Regions from separate parts of the Peribacillus sp. NPDC096379 genome, predicted to be linked through region 1. Evidence: riboswitches for the same ligand, from Rfam matches in the RefSeq annotation. Region 1 holds a riboswitch; each other region holds the start of a gene.

Region 1 (4,923 bases):
ATTTGCGCGCCGGAGCCTCTTTTTTCAACTTTAAATGGGGAACCCGAGGAAAAACATAACCTTTTATTACGCTTTTTATATAAACCCCGACGATCATTGATGCAGTACAAGCGACTTTTGCCGGTTACGCCCATTTGGACTCGTGCATGAACCCTACTTTTCAACCTTTGCAAGCCGGATGGGGGGCGTTACTTTATATTGTATAAAAAAAGGAAATCCATCTTCAGTATTATAAGATATTCCCTCCCAAGAATCTGCTTTGGAAAAATATATAGTGAGGCGTTGCTCATGATTGTAATAGACATCGAACTTCATGGAGATATTTACAAAAGATAATCTAGCAAAAAGGAGAGCCGATTACCAATGGTAATTGCTCTCCTTTTCTATTTTCCTATTGAACAAGATGATTCGGGGAGTGATAGGTACAACAAACAGACACCGAGATTAAGGATAAATCATCATTTTCAATGTATTCGTTTTATCATGGATAGCCTTTTCAAACGCTTCTTTCGCGTCAGAGAGTTGATATTGATTTGTAATCATTTTCTCGATATCAATTTCTTTACTAGTGAGCATTTCAATGGCTTTCGGGTAGGTATGATGGTAACGGAAGACCCCCATTAGATCAATTTCTTTATCAACAATCTTGCTAATGCTGACAGGTACTTCATCTTGTGGGGACATTCCAACTATGACGACTCTTCCGCCTCTTCGAACCGATGTAATCGTTCCTTGTACAGCTTTCGGATTACCGGCTGTTTCAATGGCAAGGTCGACTCCAACACCATTCGTATATTCCATGACTTTGTCATCAAGATTGTCTTCACGTAAATTGATTGTATGAGTTGCTCCCATTTCTTTCGCTACATCCAAACGACTTTGCTCTAAATCGACCCCGATGATCGTTTTTGCCCCAGCCATTTTTGCCGCTGCTGCAGTTACTAGGCCAATGGGTCCCATGCCCATAATCACAACCGTTTCTCCTGATTGAAGTTTTCCTCGGCTAATGGCATGGATCCCTACTGAAAATGGTTCAATTAGTGCTGCCGTTTCATAGCTCATGCTGTCTGGAATAGGGAAAACTAGATCAGCTCTCATGGCAATGTATTCACAGAAAGCTCCATCATAGGGTGGTGTAGCAAGAAACTCTACATGTGGGCACAGATTATAGCGTCCCTCTTCACAATGATCACATTTTCCACAAGTCGCTCCAGGTTCAATGGATACACGCTGCCCCACCTTAAGTTCCGTAACCTTTTCACCCACTTTGACAATCTCTCCTGATGCCTCATGTCCTAGAATAATGGGATTTTCTACAATATAATCACCAATTTTCCCATGCTCATAATAATGAACATCTGATCCACATAACCCTACCGTTTTGATTCGAATTAAAACCTCGTCAGCTTCTGGTGTTGGAATTTCCCTTTTCTGTATTTCAATATTTTTTACTTCGGTTAGTACTGCCGCATCCATTGTACTTTTTATATGTTTAGATTCTTCTAGTTCCATCTTTTCAATTATCACGTAGACCACTCCTCTATCAAAATTATTTTAGATATTCATCAACATTTTCATCTGTTACTAGCTCAAAAGGAATTTCATATCGTTTCTCAATTGTTTCCCCTTTGGCTGCTTTCACTGCCATATCAACAACAGTCTTTCCTTGTTCTAGTGCATTTTGGTATACTGTTGCAATCATTTCCCCTTTTTTGACTGCTTGAAGGGCATCATGGACCCCATCAACACCTACAACAGGTACATCCGTCATGCCTTTGGCACGTAGCGCATTGATTGCTCCAATTGCCATTTCATTATTAAATACTTTCACACCAAGAATTAACGCTCACAAGTGATGCCATCATGATCACGATCTTTGCTACTATTCGCATCATATAGTGCTTTTGATACAAAAGGTTTGTATTTTGTTTTTCCGCCTTTGTTTTTTACAGTGGAAGATTTAGCAACCCCGCCTTGGTAGTCCTTGTTCAGTTCAGTTCAGTTCAGTGCAGTTTTTGTACGTTTTTGCTTTAGTTGCTGCTTCAACCGTGATTGAACGAATAGAAATACCTAAAATAAGACCTAATGATAGCAAAACATTCATTATCATACAAAGCCCGAATAGCGTTAAAACGCCACCAGTTATTAGGAAGATCGATCATCAAGCACGCACACTCTCCTCCTCACAATGACGGCGGTGCAGAGCCGAACTTTTGATGCTTTCTCGATCATAAAAATAGACTTGCTAAGTAGATTGACTATGGGAGTAAGTCGCGAAGCCCCGTCCCCATGTCCTTCATACAAAAACGATATGCTAGGCAGCAAATAGAGGCAATTTCTTAATTGGCTCCATAGAAAATACGGATTTGGAATAGGAATCTCTTAAAAATCGCTATATTTTCAATCCAAAAGCATAGATTCTTAAAAAGTTATTAAGAATCCACAGATTTCCCTAATACGCTCATAATGAATGGGTCGAAGCTCGTTACAAACAACGACCCTATATAACTACCAACAAAAAAGAAGACTGAATGTCAGTCCTTCAAAGTAATTACAGCCTATATTTTTCTAAATAAATTATTGTTTTCAGCTAGTCATTCTGATTTTGGTTTTGTTGAATAAAATCTCGAACCTCTCCAATAGACAAGCCTAAATTTTTCGCTTCTAAAATTAACTCCAACCATTCTGCTTCGTATACTACTTGTTTACTCATATATTCACCCGATTTGTGGTAACACAGCCGTCTTAGCATAGCCTTAGACCTGTAATTTTGCGTCCCTATTTTTCAATAGGTTTGCGTTTCTCAAAAGTAGTGTGGCACTCTATTAGTCGCTTACAATATTTAGTTAAATACTTTAATAAATCATTCCCAATATGTAGTTTGAAAAATTTAAACCCAATTTTTTGTAAGGGTGATCCTACTTCCTTCCTAGTAATCTTAACAATAACTTTAATTAATATTAACTATATATTAATAATATACCAATATATCCTAATTTTGTAATCATTATTTTTTCGAAAATTCCGACATCATTCGACATTACTTCATGTATATCTATTTAAATATCACTTGGTGCTGGCCAATAATAATATGGAAGACTCAATTAACAAATGATCTAATAAGTGCCGTGGGCCGGGATCTAGAATCCCTATTGGCTGTAATACTTCTTTTTATTCATCAAGAAGCCATAAACCTATTCTTTTTTACGATACATAGATTTATCACCAAAACATGAACCCCTGTATCCAATTACCTACCCACTTACTTCCATTTGGTTACCTAATAGATGGCTAAACATCCCTCTTTTTTCTTTCGCTAATTGGTTATATGCCCCTACTTGGATTATTTCTCCTTGATCCATAACTACCACTTGATCCGCATTACGAATGGTAGATAAGCGATGAGCAATAACGATGATGGTCATCGTTCCTTTTAGTCTTTCTATTGCAGCTTGAATCTTGGCTTCATTTTCTGTGTCTAATGCACTTGTTGCTTCATCGAGAACAAGGATCGAAGGTTTACGTAAAATAGCTCGAGCTAGCACAAGTCGCTGCCTTTCTCCCCCTGATAACCTAATTCCGCGATCGCCAATAAGCGTATCCAAACCTTGAGGCAGCTTCTTTACAAAATCAGCAGCCGCTGCAAATTCCAGTGCCTCCCAAAGATACTCTTCGCTCGCATTCGGTTCAATGATCATTAAATTGTCTCGAATCGTTGCATTAAAAAGAAATGGATCCTGAGGAATATAACTAATCGATTTCCTCAAGGACAGTAAATGATCCTTAGTAAGAGGGACATTATCGATGGTCACTTCTCCCTGTTCCGGTTGATTTAAGCCCATCAAAAGATCAATTAACGTACTTTTCCCAGCACCGGACCGCCCTACGATTGCTGTCATCTTATTAGATGGGATGTCTATATTAATATTTTGTAGCGCATATGTATTTTCATTTGAATGATACCTAAAAGAGACATTTCGACAAGATAACCCATGTTTAATCTCGATTGGCTTTATATCTTGATAATCACGGTTAAATAACTCTCTTGCTTCTAAACTTTCATTTTGTAAATCCAATAACGCTTTAAAGGATGGAACGATGGCTCCTAGTTGCTCCAAATTAGTCTGGATCCCCGAAATCATGGGCCATAGTCTTGAAAAGATAACGAGAATTATCATTAATTGAGCTCTATTAAATTCATGATAGTGGCTGAAAAATTAGGATCACTTTCAATCACCTTAACTAACTTATTTATTGTGTTTAAGGTAATAGGGGCTGAATCTATAACACTAGTACCCCTTGTAACAACTGTGACGGCCTTTTCGTAGGCTTTTTTACAGCCATAGCAGTAGCAACAAACAATACATCATCAACTTCACTATATAAATTGTCGGTATGGATAGTATTCTCTTGAAGCTCTTTTAATGCAAATTAAGTGGTGAAGTGAAGCCACTTAACAAGACGCAGGCGTGTTTATACCTCCAGCTTTCGTCTTTTAACTGTTGTGGGGGTCCTTATACCCAGCGAACTCCACTCGGGTAGTAGTTCTAAAAATGACATTTGATTAGCTCCTAATAATAAAATTTTGCATAATAATAGCACTCAAATTAATGAGTGCTTATGTCGAAGTTTCCACGACTGTGCATTACCACGATTCTATTTTAGTACGTTTCCATGTATCTTTTTTATGACATACGTATAGATATTTTTCGTCTGCTGACCATTCACCTGGATTACCTTTTGAGTTTGCACTCGCTGGAACGGAAACGAACGTACTGAATGGAACGCCTGCATTATCAGAAGCAGGGAAACGAGAATCATAACGATAACGAATTTGCCCAGTTTCTTTATTCCTCCACATTGCACCACCGTCTATACCCTGTAGAGGATACTCATAAGTGAGATGTGGGCGAAAAGCTGCAC
Region 2 (4,923 bases), on a different contig from region 1:
TTCAAAGATAAAGGATTATTAGAATAAAAAGAGGTTGGGTACCATTTAGATACCCAACCTCTTTTTTATCTGAATAATAGATCTATAATGTAGTTGTAGAAAAAACCTAAGAAAACAATAAAACTTAGCGCTAAAAAAGCTATCCAGAAGAATACAAGATAATTTTTCTTAATGACATACATGTATATAGTAGTCAAAATCGAAATAATAAAGATTACAATGAATCCTAGAAATATATAGGTTACCATTCCATGTTGGAACATAAAGAATTGAGCTTTTGTTAAGAGTAATATAACTAAGCATAATATTAAGAGGATGGAAATTATAAAGTATTTGAATATGTTTAGTTGAGTTTTATTAATAGACAATTTCTTTTGTAAATCTTTATCAGCCTTGATCAGATAGTCTAAACTTACATCATATACTTCACTCAATTGAACAAGATTCATAATATCAGGAACAGATTTATCATTTTCCCATTTAGAAATAGCTTGTGGAGTAACATTTAATTGTTCAGCTAACTGATGTTGAGAGTAGCCCATTTTTTTGCGTAAGGTTTTAAGTTTATGTCCTAATTCCATTTGTATCTCCTCCTTTATCTAAAATATAAACGAAGTTAGAGAAACAAACACTGTAGCCTTAGTTGAAATATGTAAACTTCTAGTATCAACGAAGAGTTGAGTATTCAATATTCACTTTTAATTATTTATTACAACCTATAACATCGCTTATGTTAACTGGATTTGTATAATGTATTCATTTGATCTTTAAAAAAATTTTTAACTAACAGAGCAGGATTGTTATGAATGTTGGGGAATAAAATCCCTTAAAGGAAAAAATACGGGGTGGTTTTGTGAACCGAGATGACCAAGACAAAAAACAAATAGAAGAACATAAGAAAAATCCAATGGGCAATTTCTCAGACTCTATTAACCGTTCAATGGTTGGTGATTTAGGAGCATTAACAAAAGGAGGTTGTCTTACCAAAATTATCACCGTAGTTATAATTATTGGAGGATTACTTATCCTTTCACGATGTTCTTATTAAACTAACTCTCCTTTAGTAAAATAAGGATTATGGTAAGTTAAGGTAAGGAGGTGGCAATTTTGAAAAAGTATCTTGTGTTTATAATTAGTTTTGCAATAATTTATACGGTATTTCAAATAGCATCGGGTTTGATTCTTACTGCTTCTTATACCCCTGATTATTCTTCAATAGAGGGTAATTTAAGTCAAACATTAGTGTTTGGAACGACATCAATTCCGTTACTGGTAGTTTTGCTAACTGCTACATTAGCTTATTTTCTCTCTCAAAAGAAATTTAGAACCTCAAAAAATTAAATGAACTAACGGATATGCTCTAGTTCAACAAGCAGCTAAAAGGATCTTCGACTGGAAGATCCTTTTTTTTATTGCCGATAAGAAATTTTATGTTAACTAGAAATAAATAGGATATGCAATTTTAATTATTAGGAGTGATTTACCTTATAACCCAAGTATTTCCGTTGTGGATTATAAGAAATAACTGTTACTTTTTATATAAATGGAATTGTAAAGTAAAACACTTCCAATTCCAAGGAGGTTAATCATGGAAAATAAACAATTAGATGAAAAATGGCTTCGATTAGTCAAAGAGTTAATAGAATCTGGAGTATCTAAAGAAGATTTTAAAGCATTTATAGAATTTAAAAAACTTGAAAAAGAAAATCAAAAGAGGTTGAGTACCTAAAGGGCACTCAACCTCTTTAATTTCCTATAATTCACTTTATGTTAACCGGATTTGTATAACGTATGCATAAATTACTTTTAGATTCTTGTTCAAATAAAGGACCATATTGTTAAAGATCCATGAATCCCCCCTCTTGGCAATTATTCCGATAGCAACAACAAAATGCGACAAATTTCAGAATCTAATTACAGTAATATATAACGAGAAAAGGCAAACTTATTGAAAAATAAGGACGCAAAACTACAGATCTAAAGTTTTAACTATGATGGCTGAGTTGCCTAAAATAATGCGCATATTTTAGGAGGTTATCTTGTTGGATGAAATTTGAAGAAATGGACGATTTAGAAAATAGGATCAATGAATTGAAAAAGGAATTAATTCTGATTGCAAAGGAAACAGGCTTAAATAGCCACAGCACCATTAATTGCAGTCAAAAATTAGATCAGCTTATCATGGTTTACCAAAAACACCTCAAAATAAAACTAATAGCATCCCCGTATTAGTATAAAATCCCCATTTCAATTATAGGGCTCTATAATTAAACAAGCATTTAAAAGGATCTTCCAGCCGAAGAGCCTTTTTTAGTGCGGATAATGCTGAAATGAATCTTTTATAGGTTAGGAGATATGCAAAAACACCCAATATAATCTCTACAGGGATTCACAGATCAATTTTGTCTTTCAGCTCGCGTATTTCATTGGGCATATCTTCTTGTTTCATGTTTTTCGGCACAGATGTTGTCCCTGCAGCAACTGCGGTATCATAAAACCAACATTTGTAATTAAGTGTATCCAGTGTTTTATTCAGCAATTCAATATGTTCCTCAACAATCTTTTTTCTCTCATGGAACATATTACGGCGCAGTTGGAGAGTTGAGTCTCCCTCCATATACCAATCTATAAATGTCTTGATTTCTTTGATCGGCATACCGGCAGTTTTCATACATTCAATCAGCCTGATCCACTCAAAATCCTTTTCCTTAAACAGACGTATACCACCCGCGCTGCGTTCCACAAAGGGGATCAGCCCTTCTTTGTCATAATACCGTAAAGTATACGGGGTTAATTGCATTTTCACAGCTGCTTCACTAATCGTATAGAGCATAATTCCCCTCCTATAATTTTTTTATAAAACCATTGACTTACAGTTAACTCTAAGGTGTAGGCTGAAGCTATCATTCCTTGCTGATTTTGTCAATATGAGAAAAAGGAGGGGAATAAGAACTGGATGAAACAGATAGAAGCATGTCCTATAATACAAAAAAATCGGAAAGCGAGGAATTATCAAATGGATTAAGTCGTGTTTGGAAACCTTTCCACTCTCTATATTTCAAAGATGGCTCAAGTCATAACATCAACATTTATTCTGGAAAATGAAGGAGGAGTAGCATGAAAAAGAGAGTGCTTGGTAAAGAAAAGTTAGAGGTATCTGAAATTGGGTTTGGATGTATGGGTTTAAACTACCACCGTGGTCCAGCCAAAGACAAAAATGAAATGATTTCTCTCGTACACTTAGCGATAGATCAAGGCGTGACACTATTTGATACAGCTGAAGTGTACGGTCCCTATTCTAATGAGGAGTTAGTAGGAGAAGCATTATCAGGACGTAGAGATAAGGTGAAAATTGCAACGAAATGTGGTATTCGAATTGGTGATGGCGAACAAGTAATTGATAGCAGCGCCGGATCAATTCGTAAATCCATTGAAGGCTCGTTAAGACGACTAAGAACGGAATACGTAGATTTATACTACGTTCATCGTATCGATCCTCATACACCCATTGAAGAAGTGGCGTTGACGATGCAAACCCTTAAGAAAGAGGGAAAGATCAAACATTGGGGACTTTCCGAAGCAAGTGCAGATACTATTAGGAGAGCACATTCAGTTGAACCACTAGCTGCAGTAGAAAGCGAATACTCTTTATGGTGGAGAAAAGTTGAAGCAGAAGTCTTCCCAACCCTTGAGGAATTAGAGATTGGTTTTGTCCCATATAGTCCGTTGGGTAGAGGATTTTTAACTGGAACCATTAACAAGAATGCGACTTTTGGTGACAATGATAATCGCGCAAGTTTGCCTCGCTTTACACGGGAAGCGCTTGAGGCAAATCAAACGGTTGTTCATTTACTTAAGGAAATAGCAAGTACAAAAAATGCAACTCCGGCACAAATCGCATTGGCCTGGACATTGGCACAAAAATCCTGGATTGTTCCTATTCCAGGAACAACAAGACCAGAGCGCTTAAAAGAAAACATCTCATCAGCCTGTATCTCGTTTTCAAAAGATGAATTAAATCATCTGGATAAAGAGATACGTAAGATCAATGTAATGGGAGATCGTTACGATGAGTCTGAAAAGAAAAGAACCGGTCTTTAACAAATAGTTACAAAAGATCAATAGATTCGGAGTGAACTTTTTAGATCTTTTAGGGGTAGCACTGACAAAACGCATATTTTATACGTTAAGACTCAATACCTTGATATATAAAGCTTTTAAATATAAATAACCAAAAAGGGTTTCTAACACTTCTTTTGGTATTTTGATTTTGGTTATGAGTTTTGGTGATGAAAACAAGCTATAATTACCATTATTTAAGTAGATACCAAGACTATTTTATAAACGACCGTTTTTGGTAGTCGTTAGCGTATAATATCCGCGTTTTGTCGGCTGAACCCCTTTAAGGAATAAAACTAATCTCTGATCTAAACTAACGGGTGCTTAATTAAACAATCAGCTAAAAGGGTGATTATGTTAACTCACTTGAAGGTCATACGTATTTCACAAGGAATCATACATATATGAGTTTAAGTGAAGTGAGGGTGAACAAACTATGAGTGTAAATCAAAAAGCATCCATACGAAGCATTTTAGAAGTATTGGCCCAAGAAGGAATAAAGACAGGCGATGTGGCTAAACAAATACCTGGCATAAGTGAAAAACCATTTAGAAACGCATTAAAAGAGGCTGGATATGAATTTAGGAACTCTGGTCAAAAGGGGTGGTTTTTTATTGGAGAAGGTGAAGAACCCCTTGATAAAAGTATTTTTGATTATGTGAAATCGAGTTCACCTAAAGTTCATATACCTTTCACACAAAGTAATCAGAAGTTCGCAAAGAGTAATAAGGAATTCACGAATCATTCACCTATTGTTCATGAGCCGTTCACCCAAGATGAAATCCATATGATTAAGGACATGCT
Region 3 (4,923 bases), 290 kb from region 1:
AATCGGGAAATTCAAGTCTGGAATGAAATAGGCGAATGGGAGCAAAAGCTTTATCAATACGAGCCGACAGATTTAACAGTGATGTATGATAAATGGCTTGAACAAAGCTTTTCCTTGCTTCCTGAAGATGCTCGGACACGTTTTTTTGCGAAAATGGATACAATGCTCTTTCATTTACATGCATTGGTGCAAAGTTCGCAGATTCAGATGGATGCTAGAGACAGAATTTTAGAAGCAGCGCGGGTTTATAATTCTGAAGTCGAAAAGATTGCTGATATGAACCTTTTACCCATTGATCAATTGAATTACATAGCGACACAGCAAATCGCGAGACATAGACTGTATTCATTTGCCCAAGGTGGAGCAAGTGGGTCAGGCGGTCTTATTCTGTTAGGAAGCGATATTCCAGCGATGACGTTTATTAATGTTCGTGTTGTTCAGTTGACAGCCATGACGTACGGCTTTGAAGTGAATACTCCGTTTGAAATGATGATGGCCCTCAAGGTTTTTCATATGGGCAATATGCCGAGACGCCTTCAAGGGGTTGCATGGCAGGAATTAATTAATGAAACGCATCAAGATGGTGAAGAATATTTTTACGAAGGAAGCGAGGATTTAACAAACATTACTTGGATGGAGCAACCTTTAAAGCAGTTGCTGAAGGCCGGAGCGATTACCATGTTTCGAAAAAAACAGATCCAAGGTGTTCCACTGCTTAGCATGCTAATTGGGGCGGGTTCTAATTACCGAATGACACGGCAAGTGAGTGAATTCGCGCAAAAATATTATCAATATCGTTATTTACAGAAAAAGAGAGTAGTCAATGAATGACACTATATCGTAATGAAAGGCATCCTTTAAACAGGACACGAGCTTATTTACAGCTATGTGTCCTGTTTAAGTATGTAGGGAATTATGAAAACATTTGTTTTTTTATGAAAGGAATCTTGTGAGCGAATATGCAAATAACAATAATGACTACTTAAGAGAAATGGGATGTACAGCTTATTTTTTGGATTAAATTATTTTAAGGGTAATTATGAATTTATGTTAAAATTATTATATTTTTCATATAACGATAGTAAAATCTAATTCATTTAGTAAATTGAAAGTATAAAATATTTTGTGTAAATGAATAAGATGACAATGAAGGAAGACCATCTCTTGGTTGAATTAAGTCACAACCCATCCTAGAAAAGAGATTTCCTTATGCATCAGTTTACAACATTATTAGTCGAGGCTCTAGAAAAAACAAAATATTACAGAAGTTTTTCGTGCTCATTTAGAAACAGCTGACAATACGCTGCTGGCGACAAAACTAACGGCTTTTTTAGATTAAGAAAAATATGATTGAATTGGCTTCAATTTAGGCATTTCACGCAATAGCTTGTATTCACGCAAGTTGCACACAGAGTACTATGATATAAATATCTAGATTCCATGTGATCGAAACGGTGAGTTCAAGCAACGGACCGTCGTACCATATAATTATGATATTGGAATAGATAATCCATATCAACTGTTAAATTAGATAGATTTATTTTTTAACTATGATAAACTCGCCATATTACTTGGAAGAGAGATAGTAAAATATAGTGCTAATGGATCATAGTAAATAAATGTACTTATGTTATTGTTTGAAATATAAAAATAGAATAGGCAAACCTAAAGAAATTTAGGGACGCAAAGCTATAGGGACTAAAGTTTATTACTATGTCAGCCAGTTGCCGAAGAGTTCATTATACTTTTTGTTTAGTAAGGATTAAAAAAAAATCATTTTTTATTTTTACTTTATGTAAATTAAAGCTACTCTTTTTGAGTAGCTTTTTTAATGTACTTCTTAGGAATGTATTCATCAGGAGGAAATGTGTATGAGAGTAGTTGCAATTGCAACAGCAATAGCCATGGCTTTAAACTTAGTCTGTGGTCCAATTGATGTTTTAGCGAACGAAAATCCACATGGACAAGTTGTCACGACTGCTGTAGATGGAAGTATTAAAAATTCCAGTTCTGCATCGGTTAGTAAATTTGATTTGTATGGAAAAGACATGTTAAATGCATACAATGAAGTGTTTAAAATGTCTAACACGAATATCAAATCTATAACAAACAATGGTGGAAACTATTCAGGTTCTCCTATTGAAAAGGCGATAGATAGCGATATGAATACACATTGGGAAACTGGTAGACCTAATAGTTCCACATTCACTAATGAGGTTGTTATCCATTTCAACGAAACGACTACTTTAGATAGAATTGTATACGCTGCCCGTCAATCAAGTGCGAAAGGTAAAGGTTTTGCACAAGCGTTTGAAATATACAGCTCAACTTCAGACGCAGGTGATGATTTCACATTAGTTTCTTCTGGTGAATATAATGGTTCTACGGGGGATATCGTAGAAATTCAGTTTACCCCTACAGAATTTAAGCGAGTAAAATTTGTATTCAAAAAAGCAAATCAAGACTGGGCAAGTGCATCAGAGTTTCTTTTTTATAAAGAAGATCGTGTATCTGACAAAATGGAAAAACTATATACAGATGAGACATTAAGTACTGTAAATGAAGCGTTTAATACTGTTGATTCTATAAACAAATTAGAAGAAGATGTTAAGAACCATCCACTATACCTTTTATTTAAAGAAGATCTAGAGAATGCAAAATTACTAGTTGAAAATAAAGATGTAAACTATGCAGAAACGATTGTATCCAAATTTGAAGATTTTAATAGTAATCTACTTCCACAATATGATGAATTATATAAATTGCCTTCTAGTAAGATTACAAAAATAACGACGAATGGCGGTCAATACGCAACTAATTCAATAGAAAGAGCTATTGATGGCAATGCAGCTACACAGTGGCATTCTGGAAAACAAAATGGAGGGAGTTTTATCAATGAGGTTGTGATGGAATTAGATGCATTAACTACATTAAACAGAATTGTTTATATGGCTCCTCGAGGTACAAATAGAGGATTCCCAGAGGCGTTTGAGATTTATGCTTCTAGAACTACTAAAGGGGACACATTCGAACGCGTGTCAAGTGGTACTGCTAAAGCAACTCAAAGCTCTTTGGAGTTTAGATTTAATCCAACAGAGTTTAAAAGAGTGAAATTTGTATTTACGCAAGGCTATGAGAACTGGGCATGTGCTGGTGAGTTTGGTTTATATGAGCAAGATGAATTATTAGAAAAAGTAGCTAGATTATTTACAGACGATACTATGAGTAAAGTCAGTGAAGAGTTTAACACTATAGATAAATTAACCACTTTAGAGGAAGATGCTAAAAACCACCCATTTTATGAGAATTACAAAGAAGCTATTACAAATGCTAAAGCTTTAATGAGCGAAGAAAAAATAGAGGCTACAACAGCAATAGTGAAGCCATTTGCTCATTACGCTAACGACGCTTACTCTAAGTTATTTAGAATGGACTATAAAAATATCGAGAGCATTCGCAATAACGGTGGTCATTATGCAAGTGCTGTTATAGGAAATGCAATAGATGGAAATCTAACTACATATTGGGAAACGAATAAAAGTAACTCAAATGATTTCTCAAATGAAGTGGAAGTAACCTTTAAAGAAGCAGTAAAACTAAATCGAATTATGTATGGTGCAAGACCATCTGATCGAAAAGGTTTTGCAGAAGAGTTTGAAATATTTGCTTCTAAAACTTCTAAAGGCGATACATATGAGCTTGTAACCACTGGTAAACATAATATGGTGTCTGGATTAGTAGAGGCTAATTTTGAACCCACTACATTTAAGCGAGTAAAATTTAAGTTCAAGAAATCAAATCAAAATTGGGCAACACTATCCGAGTTAGCCTTCTATACGGAAGATAATTTAGACGATAAACTGTCTAAATTATTTACTGACGGTACAATGATTGCGGTAGCACCTGAATTCAATAGTCTTGATAGAATCAACGCATTAGTAGAAGAAGCAAAGGTACATCCGTTATATTCTACTTATATAGAGCAATTAGACTTGGCTAAAAAAATTATTAATGGCGAAATTGTTACTGAGGCAAGAATAATAGAAGCGGAGCAACATGGTAATATGGTGCAACATGCCAATGAGAAATTAAAATTTGGTTTTGGAAGCAATCTTCAACCGACTGGACTCGCCGCTCAACCGGGGGATAAAATAATCGTTTATGTTGACGCAGTTGCAAATGGTCCATTGCCTAGCTTATCTTTTGCACAACAAGAAGGTGCATGGAATAGTTGGAGACAAAGCGTAAACCTAAAAGTCGGTAAAAACGTAATAACAGTTCCAGAAGTTCCTAAAACTTCTTATTATAAAAAGGCAGTAACGCCTGGTGGAACTATATACATCGAGAATCCATATACGAAAGAACAACAAGGAAAAGCTCCTACATTAAGATTTGAAGGTGTAGACAGAGTACCTTTTGCTACTAAGGATACAAATGTAGAGGAGTTCAAAAAATTCTTAATCGACTATAAGAAGAAAATAGATGAAGATGTAGCCAAACATCCAAATGTTAAAGAGCAAGAAGTTCTAGATGTTGTCGAAGTCGTAAGTGACCATTTATTCTGGACAGGTACTGCAACGGGTGCTTACAAAACCTATATAGAAGATGGGTATAGTCCGTTAGAAACAATAGAATCTTATAATCGTCTTATGGAAGAATTATTTAGATATTATGGTTTAGATGCAAGAAGTGATGAGCATGATCCTAAATTGATTAGAGAAAATATAAGACTTGCTCAACCATATTCATACATGTACGCAGCTGGGGATCATATTGGAACTCTTGATGATGTTGTGTCTTCAATCTTGGTTCCAATAGAAGAGAAAGGCGGTTCATGGGGAGTCATTCATGAAATCGGTCATAGAATGGATGCGGGAGTGAGGACGTATGTTGAAGTAACTAATAATATGTTACCGCAACATA
Region 4 (4,923 bases), on a different contig from region 1:
AATAATTCATCACCACTCGGGTAGCCGATTGTATCATTGATATATTTAAAATGATCAATATCAATGATCATGACAGCAAATTTTCTGTCACTATTCGCGTACTCAGTCGCAAATCCCCTCAATTTTTTATTAAAATTTCTTCGATTTGGTAATTGTGTTAAATGGTCGTGATACGAAATATGCTTCACTTTTTCATGTAACAGATGTTGCTCTGTCATATCAGTAATGAGACCGTCTAATTGAATAAACACTCCGCTATCATCTAAAGTAGGAATCATATAATCTTGAATCCATTTAATATCACCGTTTTTATGAATGATACGGTATTGATGACGAACGGTGTTTCCTTTTGCTAACTCATCGTGTAAATCCATATATTGTTGCCAATCCTCAGGATGAACGATCGTTGACCATGAAGTATTATACTCCATATCATCTGCCAAATAGCCACAGATTTGTTCAATCCCTTGCGAATAAAGGATAAATTGTCCAGTCTGCATATTAACAGACCAAACCCCTACATCAAGATTATTATAAACTTTGGAAAACTGCTGTTCTTTTTCCGTAAGCTTGGACTCAGTATGCTTACTGTTCGTAATATCTTGAATGAACCCGATTACACGAACCGGAAGACCCTTTTCTCCAAAAAGGACTTCTATTTGCACATACACATGACGGATAGCCTGATCCCTTCTCATAATTCTACATTCAAAATGAGCACCACCATTGTTAAATAAAGTTTGCTGGAAGGCAAGTTCAAGTTTGGGCTGATCATCAGGATGGACAAACTCAAGAATTTGCTTATATGTTGGCGAAAAGTCTTCCTCTTCACTAATTCCCAGAATCAGACGTTTTTGTTTCGAGCAATACGTGCGATTGCTCATCATATCGTAATGGAAACTGCCAATATTGCCGATTTCTTCAATGGTATTAAAGTTTTCTTTAGACAGATAAAACTCTCTTTCCTGTTCCCTTAGATCCGTAATATTTTTTATAATTACATACACTTCCATGCCATCAGGTGTAGCGATCGGAACAATGGTAACATTCGTATAGCGAGTGTTCCCATTCTTGCAAAGGACTAAGCAATTGAACCTGTTTGTTTGACCTAAGAGAGCTTCTTCGAAATATTGTTTTTGTTCATATGTATAATCTTGTATAAAATCTTCTAAAAATGATTCATCGAAGTCTTGTTCCGTATAGCCAAACTGCTGGGCAAATGCTTCGTTATAGGTTAGAAGATTCCCACTGACGTCCAATTTGATAACCGCATTCAGGTGATCGATAATGAGAGAATGAAAGTCTTCCTCTCTGGTCATTGAATTCATGCTATTTTTCTTGGTTCCCCCCTGAAAAGACTCGTTCATTTCAATAATCCCTCTCATTCTGCATTTCATTATTGATCACCAAAAAAGAATATTAATTTTAGTAAATAGAATCTACCTTTTATGTTTTTATTTGTTAATACTACCACACTTTCAAACTAAATGATTCCGATAGAAAAAGCAAAAAAAGAAAGGGTCAGACCTTACATCTACTACATTTCGTTTATATGACATGTAAATGACACAATAAACGATGTATAGAGTGTGAAGTCAGACCCTTAATAAAACTTCTTATTACACTTTAAATCTGCCAATTTGCTCTTGTAATTCTTCAGCCATGTGTGAGAGTGTGGCTGCGGATGATGTGATTTCTTCCATCGATGCCAATTGCTCCTCCGTCGCAGCTGCTACATTTTGTGTGGCTGATGCCGCTTCTTCGGCAATTTCAGCTAATATTTTTTCTGATTGGAGGACTTGTTCAGACCCTGCTGAAAGCTGTTGGGAAGCAGCAGACACTTCCTGTAATTGCGCCGATATCTCATCAATAGAATAGCGAATTTGCGCAAAAGATTCCCCGGCTTTATTCACTACGCCAATGCCATCAGTCACTTCGCTAGTTGTTTGTTCCATTGATTGAACAGCAAGGTTTGTCTCATCTTGGATTAATGTAATAAGGCCAGAAATGCTCTGAGCCGATTCAGCAGATTGTTCGGCTAGTTTGCGTACTTCATCCGCTACTACAGCAAACCCTCTGCCATGTTCACCTGCTCTTGCCGATTCGATCGCAGCATTTAATGCGAGTAGATTCGTCTGCGAGGCAATATTTGTGATCACTTCTATGATATTGCCAATCTCTTTTGAACGATCACCTAATCCTTTTATAATTTGTGATAATTGCGTAACTGTCAGATTAATTGAATTCATTTGTTCAATCGTCGTTTGAATCGCTTCATTCCCTTCCACGGCTTTTTGTGAAGTATCGACCGAGTTGGCAGATATACCTTGGCCATGAGAAGCAATCTGTTGGATACTTAACGCCATTTCTTGTACGACCTTCGAACTCTCTTCTGTGCTTCTCACCTGCTGTTCTGCTCCTTGCGCTACTTCCTGAATGGTGTTTGCAATTTGCTCACTCGCCTTACTTGACTCTTCTGAACTCGCTGTCAACTCTTCAGAGGCAGCAGCCACTTGTTCAGAAGTAATATTTACCTGCGTCATCAACTCGCGTAATTTCAATATCATCTTATTAAAAGAAAGCGTTAATTGGCCGATTTCATCTTTGGAGCGATAGCTTCCTTCAACGGTTAAATCGCCATTTTCCGCACTTTCCATAAGTGTCTGCATTTCTTTAACCGGATTAGTGATCATCCGAGTAATGATAAATCCAACCACACCTTTTATCACAATCGTAAGAATGATGATAATGATAATAAAATTCTTACTATCTTGAGCGCTTGCTTTATTGCTTTTAACTAGGTCATCCGCATATTTCTCCAAATACACGCCTATTTCATTCATTAATGAATTGGACTTTTCACGTGCAGGCTGTGCGTCTTGCTTGTATTTTGTATACGCTACATCCTTATCACCTGCAAGTGCCAATTTAAATACATTCTCTACCTCATTCAAATATCTCTGATACTCGGTCTGAAATTGAGATAATTGTTCCACCTCAATTTCAGATAAAAGACTTTTATCTAACGCCTGTATCAACGTTTCATTATCCTTCTTTAACGCGTCAATTTGGCCTTTTAATACCTGTATCTCTTTTGTATTGGATGTAAGCAACAACTCGAGTGCACTATTATCAATTGCCCGTGTGTTTATACGAATTTGACTTTGCCATTTTACGGGAAGCAAAGCATCCCAATACATTTGATCTGATTTTTTATCCATTTGATTCAAATTGTAGAATCCAGTACCACCAATCACACCAAAGATGATGAAAGAAATAAGTATTAGTACGAACAGCTTCTTACCGATTGCAGCATTACGTAATCCCATGATTCCTACTCCTTTTCTGTACCTTTTAAAGTTAGTTTCAAATTCATTTGAGCAAAAAAGAGACAGAGTCCAGCTATACCTGGACTTATTTCAGATAGTCTCTCACTCTATCAAAAAAACGATTATGAAAATTTAGCGTGGCCCATTTATTTAGATATCCTTTTGGCAACCTGGCGATCCTTGTCCACAAGTGACTTTAGACCCACGGCTTTGCGTCCTCCCCTTTCGATGAAGTTTGCTATTTTCTAGAATGGTAAAGCGGCACTACGAACCCGATTGTTTTAACTAAACCTCTGTTTACGCATCGATAAATTTCACTGTATCCGACCAACCGGGGATTTATGGGCTTCTAAACCAGGATAAATCCTCCATATATAGATGCATCGAAATTATACCATGGTCATTACCAAGAAGACAGAATCTCCTCTTCGTTTTGCAAGTAATCCTTTCATACTAGTTTCGATAACAACACGACTGAGGCTAAATTATCATAACAGAGGAGTGCACCAATTTTTTTTTAAAAAGGAACGATGCTCGGAGTTCAGCCTAAGATTGACGGAGAACCCGCCGAATTTAGGAAGTTGCCCGAGGCTTAGGGGCGTAAATATGGGTAGGTGGTTAGTAATTAAGGAGATTTGGGGAGTAATTCCTAAAAGTTGAAGAGTAAACCACCAAGTGTTATAAAACGCACAGGACTTAGGGAGTAAGCGACTTCCTGATGCATCATTATGTAAAATGGCAAGAATTAATCCAATCTGATGGTTCATACTCCAATAAAGTCAAAAACGCCCACCCCATTTCTGAGGTAAGGCGCTCCGTTTACAGCTTATACCAGCCCATCGCCATCGATCCTTCACCAAGATGTGTGCCAATAACAGGTCCGAAATAGCTTATATCGAATTCTACATTTGGATAAATCGCTTCGAGTTCCTCTTTCCAATCTTTCGCTTCTTCTTCACGTTTTGCATGAATAATCACCGCTTTATACATGCCACCTTGAGCCACATCTTGGCCGAGTAAATCTGCGATTCGCTTCATAGCCTTTTTCCGAGTTCGGATTTTTTCAAAAGGAACGATTACTTTGTCTACAAAATGGAGAATTGGTTTGACTTGAAGGAGACTGCCAATCAATACCTGTGCGCTGTTTAGACGCCCTCCACGCTGTAAATGTGCCAAGTCATCCACCATAAAATAGGCACGTGCTGATTGCTTGATGACTTCCAAACGAGCAAGAATTTCGTCTGGTCCTTTTCCATCTAAGGCCATCTTGGCTGCTTCAAGAACATAGAACCCCTGAACATAACAGCTGATTTCTGAATCAAAGGCGTACACATCTAGACCCTCAACCATATCTCCTGCACTGATCGCGCCTTGATACGTTCCGCTAATTCCACTTGATAAATGGATACTCACGACTGCATCATACTCTTTCGCTAATTGCTCATATTTCTCGATAAATAAACCTGTTGGTGGCTGAGAGGTTGTCGGGAGCTTGTCCTCCGTTTTGACCACATCGTAAAACTCATCCGCCGTTATATCAATTTCTTCACGATACGCCTCGTCACCAATCACTACCTGAAGCGGAACCATATGT

Evidence for each region. Region 1 has a riboswitch for cyclic di-GMP ahead of ACIQZI_RS03980 (anti-repressor SinI family protein). Riboswitches for the same ligand answer to the same signal wherever they lie in the genome.
Region 2: it holds a riboswitch for cyclic di-GMP, as region 1 does, so the genes downstream of both, ACIQZI_RS20015 (aspartyl-phosphate phosphatase Spo0E family protein) here and ACIQZI_RS03980 (anti-repressor SinI family protein) in region 1, are expected to answer to the same signal.
Region 3: it holds a riboswitch for cyclic di-GMP, as region 1 does, so the genes downstream of both, ACIQZI_RS02690 (NPCBM/NEW2 domain-containing protein) here and ACIQZI_RS03980 (anti-repressor SinI family protein) in region 1, are expected to answer to the same signal.
Region 4: it holds a riboswitch for cyclic di-GMP, as region 1 does, so the genes downstream of both, ACIQZI_RS18590 (methyl-accepting chemotaxis protein) here and ACIQZI_RS03980 (anti-repressor SinI family protein) in region 1, are expected to answer to the same signal.

The regions. Positions count from the first base shown of each region.
Region 1 is NZ_JBIWFD010000001.1:836,932-841,854, reverse strand. Features, by position in the region: gene ACIQZI_RS03995 (NAD(P)-dependent alcohol dehydrogenase) at 445-1,512, opposite strand; gene ACIQZI_RS03990 (substrate-binding domain-containing protein) at 1,550-1,831, opposite strand; partial or broken gene ACIQZI_RS03985 (excalibur calcium-binding domain-containing protein) at 1,840-2,110, opposite strand; gene ACIQZI_RS03980 (anti-repressor SinI family protein) at 2,591-2,713, opposite strand; cyclic di-GMP riboswitch class I at 2,728-2,809, opposite strand; partial or broken gene ACIQZI_RS03975 (ABC transporter ATP-binding protein) at 3,255-4,187, opposite strand; gene ACIQZI_RS03970 (glycosyl hydrolase family 28-related protein) at 4,646-4,923, opposite strand, start outside.
Region 2 is NZ_JBIWFD010000005.1:97,308-102,230, forward strand. Features, by position in the region: gene ACIQZI_RS19990 (hypothetical protein) at 1-27, shown strand, start outside; gene ACIQZI_RS19995 (helix-turn-helix domain-containing protein) at 66-581, opposite strand; gene ACIQZI_RS20000 (DUF6366 family protein) at 854-1,048, shown strand; gene ACIQZI_RS20005 (hypothetical protein) at 1,108-1,341, shown strand; gene sinI (DNA-binding anti-repressor SinI) at 1,589-1,729, shown strand; cyclic di-GMP riboswitch class I at 1,929-2,011, shown strand; gene ACIQZI_RS20015 (aspartyl-phosphate phosphatase Spo0E family protein) at 2,047-2,232, shown strand; gene ACIQZI_RS20020 (MerR family transcriptional regulator) at 2,390-2,836, opposite strand; gene ACIQZI_RS20025 (aldo/keto reductase) at 3,118-4,101, shown strand; gene ACIQZI_RS20030 (hypothetical protein) at 4,556-4,923, shown strand, end outside.
Region 3 is NZ_JBIWFD010000001.1:545,121-550,043, forward strand. Features, by position in the region: gene ACIQZI_RS02680 (EcsC family protein) at 1-831, shown strand, start outside; partial or broken gene ACIQZI_RS02685 (transposase) at 1,210-1,432, shown strand; cyclic di-GMP riboswitch class I at 1,649-1,732, shown strand; gene ACIQZI_RS02690 (NPCBM/NEW2 domain-containing protein) at 1,872-4,923, shown strand, end outside.
Region 4 is NZ_JBIWFD010000004.1:282,139-287,061, forward strand. Features, by position in the region: gene ACIQZI_RS18585 (EAL domain-containing protein) at 1-1,328, opposite strand, end outside; gene ACIQZI_RS18590 (methyl-accepting chemotaxis protein) at 1,620-3,329, opposite strand; cyclic di-GMP riboswitch class I at 3,491-3,579, opposite strand; gene ACIQZI_RS18595 (DegV family protein) at 4,149-4,923, opposite strand, start outside.